One region of the Streptomyces sp. NPDC059201 genome, then DNA from elsewhere that is predicted to be linked to it. Evidence: riboswitches for the same ligand, from Rfam matches in the RefSeq annotation. Region 1 holds a riboswitch; each other region holds the start of a gene.
What was found. Region 1 has a riboswitch for thiamine pyrophosphate ahead of thiC (phosphomethylpyrimidine synthase ThiC). Riboswitches for the same ligand answer to the same signal wherever they lie in the genome.

Region 1 (2,256 bases):
TGTTCTCCTTGATCTTGTGCATCGGGACGTGGCCCGGGCCCTCGATCATCGTCTGCACGTTGTGCCGCTTGGCGATCGTGTTGAGCTCGCCGAGCGTCTTCAGCTCCGCGAACTGCGCCGCGTCGTTGGCGTCGGCGATCGAGCCGGGACGCAGACCGTCGCCGAGCGAGTACGTGACGTCGTACGCCGCGAGGATCTCGCAGAGCTCCTCGAAGTTCGTGTAGAGGAAGTTCTCCTTGTGGTGCGCGAGACACCAGGCGGCCATGATCGAGCCGCCGCGCGAGACGATGCCGGTCTTGCGGCGCGCGGTGAGCGGCACGTACGGCAGGAGTACGCCGGCGTGCACGGTCATGTAGTCCACGCCCTGCTCGGCCTGCTCGATGACCGTGTCCTTGTAGATCTCCCAGGTCAGCTCCTCGGCCTTGCCGTCTACCTTCTCCAGGGCCTGGTAGAGCGGCACGGTGCCGATGGGCACGGGGGAGTTGCGCAGCACCCACTCGCGGGTGGTGTGGATGTTGCGGCCGGTGGACAGGTCCATGACCGTGTCGGCGCCCCAGCGGGTCGCCCACGTCATCTTCTCCACCTCCTCCTCGATCGAGGAGGTGACCGCGGAGTTGCCGATGTTGGCGTTGACCTTCACCAGGAACCGCTTGCCGATGATCATCGGCTCGATCTCGGGGTGGTTGACGTTGGCCGGCAGCACCGCGCGACCCGCCGCGATCTCCTCGCGGACGACCTCGGGGGAAACGTTCTCCCGGATCGCCACGTACTCCATCTCCGGGGTGATCTCCCCCCGGCGGGCGTACGCGAGCTGGGTCACGGCCTGCCCGGCGCGGCCCCGGCGGGGCAGCCGCGGACGGCCCGGGAAGACCGCGTCGAGGTTCTTGAGCCCGCCGCCGCGCGGCGAGGTGTGCTTGATGCCGTCGTCCTCGGGGCGGACCGGGCGTCCCGCGTACTCCTCGGTGTCGCCGCGCGCGATGATCCAGTTCTCGCGGAGCGGCAGCAGGCCCCGGCGGACGTCGGTGTCGACGGTGGGGTCGGTGTACGGACCGGACGTGTCGTACAGCGTCACGTCCTTGCCGTTGGTGAGGTGCACCTGCCGGACCGGCACCCGGAGGTCGGGGCGCGAGCCCTCGACGTACCCCTTGTGCCAGCCCGGCGTGCGCGCGCCGTTCGGGTCCTTCTGGTCGGAGGCAGGCGTGCGTGCGTCCTGAATGGTCATGAGACCGAATCTCCCTACGCCGGCATTACCCGGTAACAGGTTCGGCGGTCGGCGCAGCCTCCTCCCGTACGTGTCCGCGTACGGTGATCAGCGCCCTCTCAGCCCGGTGCTCCGAGCTCCCGCGTGTGCAAAGGTGTCACCACGCTAGCGCCCTCCCGGGCGTGCTGAACAGTGGGCCCCCGCCGTTCTTGCGATGATCAGGCGGTGACTTCCTCGCAGCAGTCCCCCGATCCGCATGGCCACGAGCCCGGCCACGAGCCCGGAAACGAGCCCGGAAACGGCGCTGGTCACGACCACGGCGCCGCCGGTCACCGCTCCGGTGGGTCCGGCCACGGATCCGGGCACGGCCACGGCCACAGCCACAGTCACGGGCCCGCCGCGCCCGTCTCCCGCCATCTGCGCAGGGTCATCGCGGCCGTCCTCATCCCCTTCGCCACCGCCGTGGTCGTGGGTCTCGCGGTGCTCTGGCCCGGTGGCACCGCGGCGCACGAGCGGACCGGGGTCGGCTTCGACCGGCAGACCGAGCAGGGCAAGGTCGTCGCGGTCGAGCAGGTGGACTGCAAGGACGTGAACGCGGCGCAGGTGCCGCCCACCGGCGACACGACCACCCCGCAGGGCCGCGAGGCGGTCAACGGGCAGCAGGGGCAGTGCGAGAGGGCGACGATCGAGGTCACGAGCGGTACGGACAAGGGCCGCCGGTTCACCGAGATCGTGCAGCCGGACGCTCCGCGCCAACTGGAGGAGGGGCAGGGCGTGGTGGTCGCCTACGCCCCCGACGCCCCGGCCGACCTCCAGTATTCGGTGACCGACGTGAACCGCAAGGTGCCGATGGCGGTCCTCGCCGGCATCTTCGCGCTCGCGGTCGTCCTCGTCGGACGGCTGCGCGGCGTGATGGCGCTGATCGCGCTCGCGGTGAGCTTCCTGGTGCTCACCCTCTTCATCCTCCCCGCGATCCTCGAAGGTTCGAACCCGCTGGTCGTGGCCGTGGTCGGGTCGAGCGCGATCATGCTGCTCGCGCTCTACATGTGTCACGG
Region 2 (2,256 bases), on a different contig from region 1:
GGTGAAGCCGAGCACGTCGAGGATGTCGGACCGGCCCAGCGTCGCCCCGATCACGCCCAGGTCCCAGGCGCCGGCGGGCCGCAGCCCGCGCTCGACGATCGACACGACGGGCCAGGCGAAGAACACCGCGAAGAACGCGACGGGCAGGGCCATCAGCCCCAGCCGCGCCGCGCTCCCCCGGCGGTCACGCCTCACTTGAGGAGCGACGACCACTGCTGGATCCACGCCTCACGCTTCTCGGCGATCTTCTCCGGAGCCATCGTCTCCGGCTGCTCCACGACCACACCGTGCTGGGTGAACAGCTCCGGCAGGGTCGCGTCCTTCGCCACCGGGTTGACGAACATCTGGAGCGGCATATCGTCCTGGAACTTCTTCGAGATCAGGAAGTCGATCAGCGCCTTGCCGCCCTCGGGGTTCTTCGCCCCGTTCAGCAGCCCCGCGAACTCGATCTGCCGGAAGCAGGTGCCGGCGGACACCCCGGTGGGCGCCTCCTTCGGCTGCGGCTCCGCGTACAGCACCTCGACCGGCGGGCTGGAGGCGTAGGAGACGACCAGCGGGCGGTCGCCCTTGGCCTCCTTGCCGCCGGCCGAGCCGGAGAACTCCTGGTTGTAGGCGAGCTCCCAGCTGTCGACGGTCTTCACGCCGTTCGCCTTCAGCTTCTTCCAGTAGTCCTGCCAGCCGTCGTCGCCGTACTTCGCGACCGTGCCGAGCAGGAAACCGAGGCCCGGGGAGGACCGCTCGGGGTTCTCCACCACCAGCATGTCCTTGTACTGCGGCTTCGCCAGGTCGTCGAAGGTCTGCGGCGGCGCCAGCTTCCTGTCCGCGAAGAACTTCTTGTCGTAGTTGACGCAGATGTCACCGGTGTCGACCGGCGTCACCCGCTTGTCGAGCTTGAAGGTGTCCGGGATCCGGTCCAGGCCCTTCGCCTCGTACGGCACGAAGATGCCGTTCTCCACGGCGCGGGAGAGCAGCGTGTTGTCGACGCCGAAGAAGACGTCGCCCTGCGGGGAGCCCTTGGTCAGGATCTCCTTGTTGACGGCCTCGCCCGCGTCACCGGCCTTCAGCACCTTCACGGTGAAACCGGTCTGCTTCGTGAACTCCGCCAGCACCTCCTTGGAGGCGTTGAACGAGTCGTGGCTCACGAGGGTCACGGTCTTCGGCACCGGCGCACCGGACTTCCCCGCGGCGTCGCGGACGTCCTCGGTGGAGCAGGCGGCGAGGCTCGTGATGCCGAGCGCCGCGGCCAGCGCGACGGCGGCGGCCTTCTTGGTGTTCATGTGTTGTCCTCCTGGGTGGGACCAGGAAGAGACGCGGCCCCGCCCGCGACCGGAGACCGGACGCGGGCAGGGCGCAACAGCTCGAGTTACGACCGAACTCCCTACCCAGAATGACCTGGGCGAGGTTCAGAGGGTCTGCGGTCTACGGTTACCGCACTCTCAGCGCTGTGGCGCTCCCCTGTCGGAATATGCAGGTGTGTTCGAGCTCAGGGTACAAGGTCAGCGCTCGGAGGCCGCGAGCTGTCCACAGGCACCGTCGATCTCCTGACCCCGGGTGTCACGGACGGTCACCGGCACACCGTGCCGGGCGATCGCGTCGACGAACGCCTTCTCGTCCTCCGGCCGGGACGCCGTCCACTTCGAGCCCGGCGTCGGGTTCAGCGGGATCAGGTTGACGTGCACCCGCTTGCCCTTGAGCAGCTTGCCGAGCAGGTCACCGCGCCACGCCTGGTCGTTGATGTCCCGGATGAGGGCGTACTCGATGGAGATCCGGCGCCCGGACTTCTCCGCGTACTCCCACGCCGCGTCCAGCACCTCCCGCACCTTCCAGCGCGTGTTCACCGGCACCAGCGTGTCCCGCAGCTCGTCGTCCGGCGCGTGCAGCGACACCGCGAGCCGGCACTTGAAGCCCTCGTCGGCGAAGCGCAGCATCGCCGGCACCAGACCCACCGTGGACACGGTGATCCCGCGCTGGGAGATGCCCAGACCGTCCGGCTCGGGGTCGGTCAGCCGCCGGATGGCGCCGACGACCCGCTTGTAGTTGGCGAGCGGCTCGCCCATCCCCATGAAGACGATGTTCGACAGCCGCGCCGGACCGCCCGGCACCTCGCCGTCGCGCAGCGCGCGCATGCCGTCGACGATCTGGTGCACGATCTCGGCGGTCGACAGGTTCCGGTCGAGACCGGCCTGCCCGGTCGCGCAGAACGGGCAGTTCATGCCGCAGCCGGCCTGCGAGGAGATGCACATCGTCACCCGGTCC
Region 3 (2,256 bases), on a different contig from region 1:
GCGTCGGCGGGCAGTTCGCGGCCGTCGGCGAGGACGACGGTGCCGGGCCGGACGGTGGCCACGCGCGCGTGCGTGAGGAGTTCGGCGCCGCTCTCGGCGTACCAGCCGGCCATGGCGGTGGTGACCTCGGCGGGCAGGGCTCCGGCGAGCGGGAGGGCGGCGGCCTCGACGACGGTGACGGCGCAGCCGGCCTCGCGGGCGGCGGTGGCGAACTCGGCGCCGATCCAGCCGGCGCCGACCACGACGACGCTTCCGCGGCCGGCCAGGACGGGGCCGAGGCGGACGGCGTCGTCGAGGGTGCGCAGCAGGTGGACGCCGGGGACGCCGTCGCTGCCGGGGAGGGTGAGCGGGTGGGCGCCGGTGGCGAGGACGAGGGTGTCGTACGGGACGGGGCCCGCCTCGGTGTCGAGCTCGTGGTCGGCGGGGCGCAGTCCGGTGACGTCGAGGCCGAGGCGGAGGTCGACGCCGAGGGACTCGAAGTCGACGTCGAAGGCGGAGTGCTCGGCCTTGCCGAGGAGGACGGCCTTGGAGAGCGGGGGCCGGTCGTAGGGCTGGTGGGGTTCGCCGCCGATGAGGGTGACGGGGCCCTCGAAGCCCTGCTCGCGCAGGGCGACGGCGGTCTGGACGCCCGCCATGCCCGCGCCGACGATCACGACGTGCCGCTGGGTCTGCTTCTGCTCGCTCACCCGTCCACCTTACGCATCTGACGTGCCGTCAGAAAGAGAGGTGCCCTGTGGCGCTCCGCGGACGGGGGCTAGGGTGGCGGGCACACACCACTCGCGGGAGCCCGGACGCACCGGGCTGAGAGGGAGGCTGGCCGGCCTCCGACCGTACGAACCTGATCCGGGTCATGCCGGCGAAGGGAGGGGCGGAACGCCCATGCGTTCTTCCGAAGGAAAGCTCCAGAGCACCGACGTCCTCGTGGTCGGCGGGGGCATCATCGGCCTCGTCACGGCCTGGCGGGCGGCCCGGCGCGGGCTGAGCGTCGCGGTCGTCGACCCCGACCCGGGCGGCGGCGCCGCCCGGGTCGCGGCGGGCATGCTCGCCGCCGTCACCGAACTGCACTACGGCGAGGAGACCCTGCTCGGGCTCAACCTCGCCTCCGCCGCGCGCTACCCCGCGTTCGTCGCCGAGCTGGAGGAGGCCACCGGCCTCGACGTCGGCTACCGCGCCTGCGGCACCCTCGCCGTCGCGCTCGACGCCGACGACCGGGCCCACCTGCGCGAACTGCACGCCCTCCAGACCCGCTGCGGGCTCGCCTCCGAATGGCTGAGCGGGCGCGAGTGCCGCCGCCTCGAACCCATGCTGGCGCCCGGCGTGCGCGGCGGGCTGCGGGTGGACGGCGACCACCAGGTCGACCCGCGCCGGCTGGCCACCGCGCTGCTCACCGCCTGCGAGCGGGCCGGAGTGGCCTTCCACCGGGCCATCGCGGAGCGGCTCGTCGTGACCGGCGACCGGGCCCGCGGGGTCGTCCTCGCCGACGGCACCGAGCTCGCCGCGGGCCAGACCGTCCTCGCGGCGGGCAGCCTCAGCGGCCGCCTCGCGGGCGTGCCGCCGGCCGTCCTGCCGCCGGTCCGCCCGGTGAAGGGCCAGGCCCTGCGGCTGCGGATCCCCGCCCCGTACGCCCCCTTCCTCTCCCGCACCGTCCGGGCCGTGGTCCGCGGCAGCCACGTCTACCTGGTGCCGCGCGAGAACGGCGAGCTGGTCGTCGGCGCCACCAGCGAGGAGCTGGGCTGGGACACCACGGTGACCGCGGGCGGGGTGTACGAGCTGCTGCGCGACGCCCACGAGCTGGTCCCGGGCCTGACCGAGCTGCCGCTCACCGAGACCCTCGCCGGACTGCGCCCCGGCTCCCCCGACAACGCGCCGCTGCTCGGCCCGAGCGCCCTCCCGGGCCTCCACCTGGCCACCGGCCACTACCGCAACGGGGTCCTCCTCACCCCCGTCACCGGCGACGTCATGGCGGAGGTGCTCACCACCGGCCTCCTGCCCGACGAGGCGCGCCCCTTCTCCCCCCGCCGCTTCCCCACCGCTCTCTCCGTACGTCAGGAGCAGCCCGTATGAACGTGTCCGTGAACGGCGAGCCGCGCGCGCTCGCCGGCCCCGTCTCCCTGGCCACCCTGGTCGCCGACCTCACCACCGCGCCCTCCGGGGTCGCCGCCGCCGTCAACGAGACGGTGGTGCCGCGCGGCGAGTGGGCCGCGACGCTGCTCGCCGACGGCGACCGGGTCGAGGTCCTGACCGCGGTGCAGGGGG

Region 2: it holds a riboswitch for thiamine pyrophosphate, as region 1 does, so the genes downstream of both, ACFXMG_RS24905 (thiamine ABC transporter substrate binding subunit) here and thiC (phosphomethylpyrimidine synthase ThiC) in region 1, are expected to answer to the same signal.
Region 3: it holds a riboswitch for thiamine pyrophosphate, as region 1 does, so the genes downstream of both, thiO (glycine oxidase ThiO) here and thiC (phosphomethylpyrimidine synthase ThiC) in region 1, are expected to answer to the same signal.

What each region holds. Positions count from the first base shown of each region.
Region 1 is NZ_JBHZBB010000007.1:397,327-399,582, reverse strand. Features, by position in the region: gene thiC (phosphomethylpyrimidine synthase ThiC) at 1-1,222, opposite strand, end outside; TPP riboswitch at 1,217-1,355, opposite strand; gene ACFXMG_RS24185 (YibE/F family protein) at 1,427-2,256, shown strand, end outside.
Region 2 is NZ_JBHZBB010000008.1:106,626-108,881, forward strand. Features, by position in the region: gene ACFXMG_RS24900 (ABC transporter permease) at 1-153, opposite strand, end outside; gene ACFXMG_RS24905 (thiamine ABC transporter substrate binding subunit) at 192-1,277, opposite strand; TPP riboswitch at 1,358-1,467, opposite strand; gene rlmN (23S rRNA (adenine(2503)-C(2))-methyltransferase RlmN) at 1,497-2,256, opposite strand, start outside.
Region 3 is NZ_JBHZBB010000002.1:731,615-733,870, reverse strand. Features, by position in the region: gene ACFXMG_RS09150 (NAD(P)/FAD-dependent oxidoreductase) at 1-686, opposite strand, end outside; TPP riboswitch at 770-882, shown strand; gene thiO (glycine oxidase ThiO) at 880-2,064, shown strand; gene thiS (sulfur carrier protein ThiS) at 2,061-2,256, shown strand, end outside.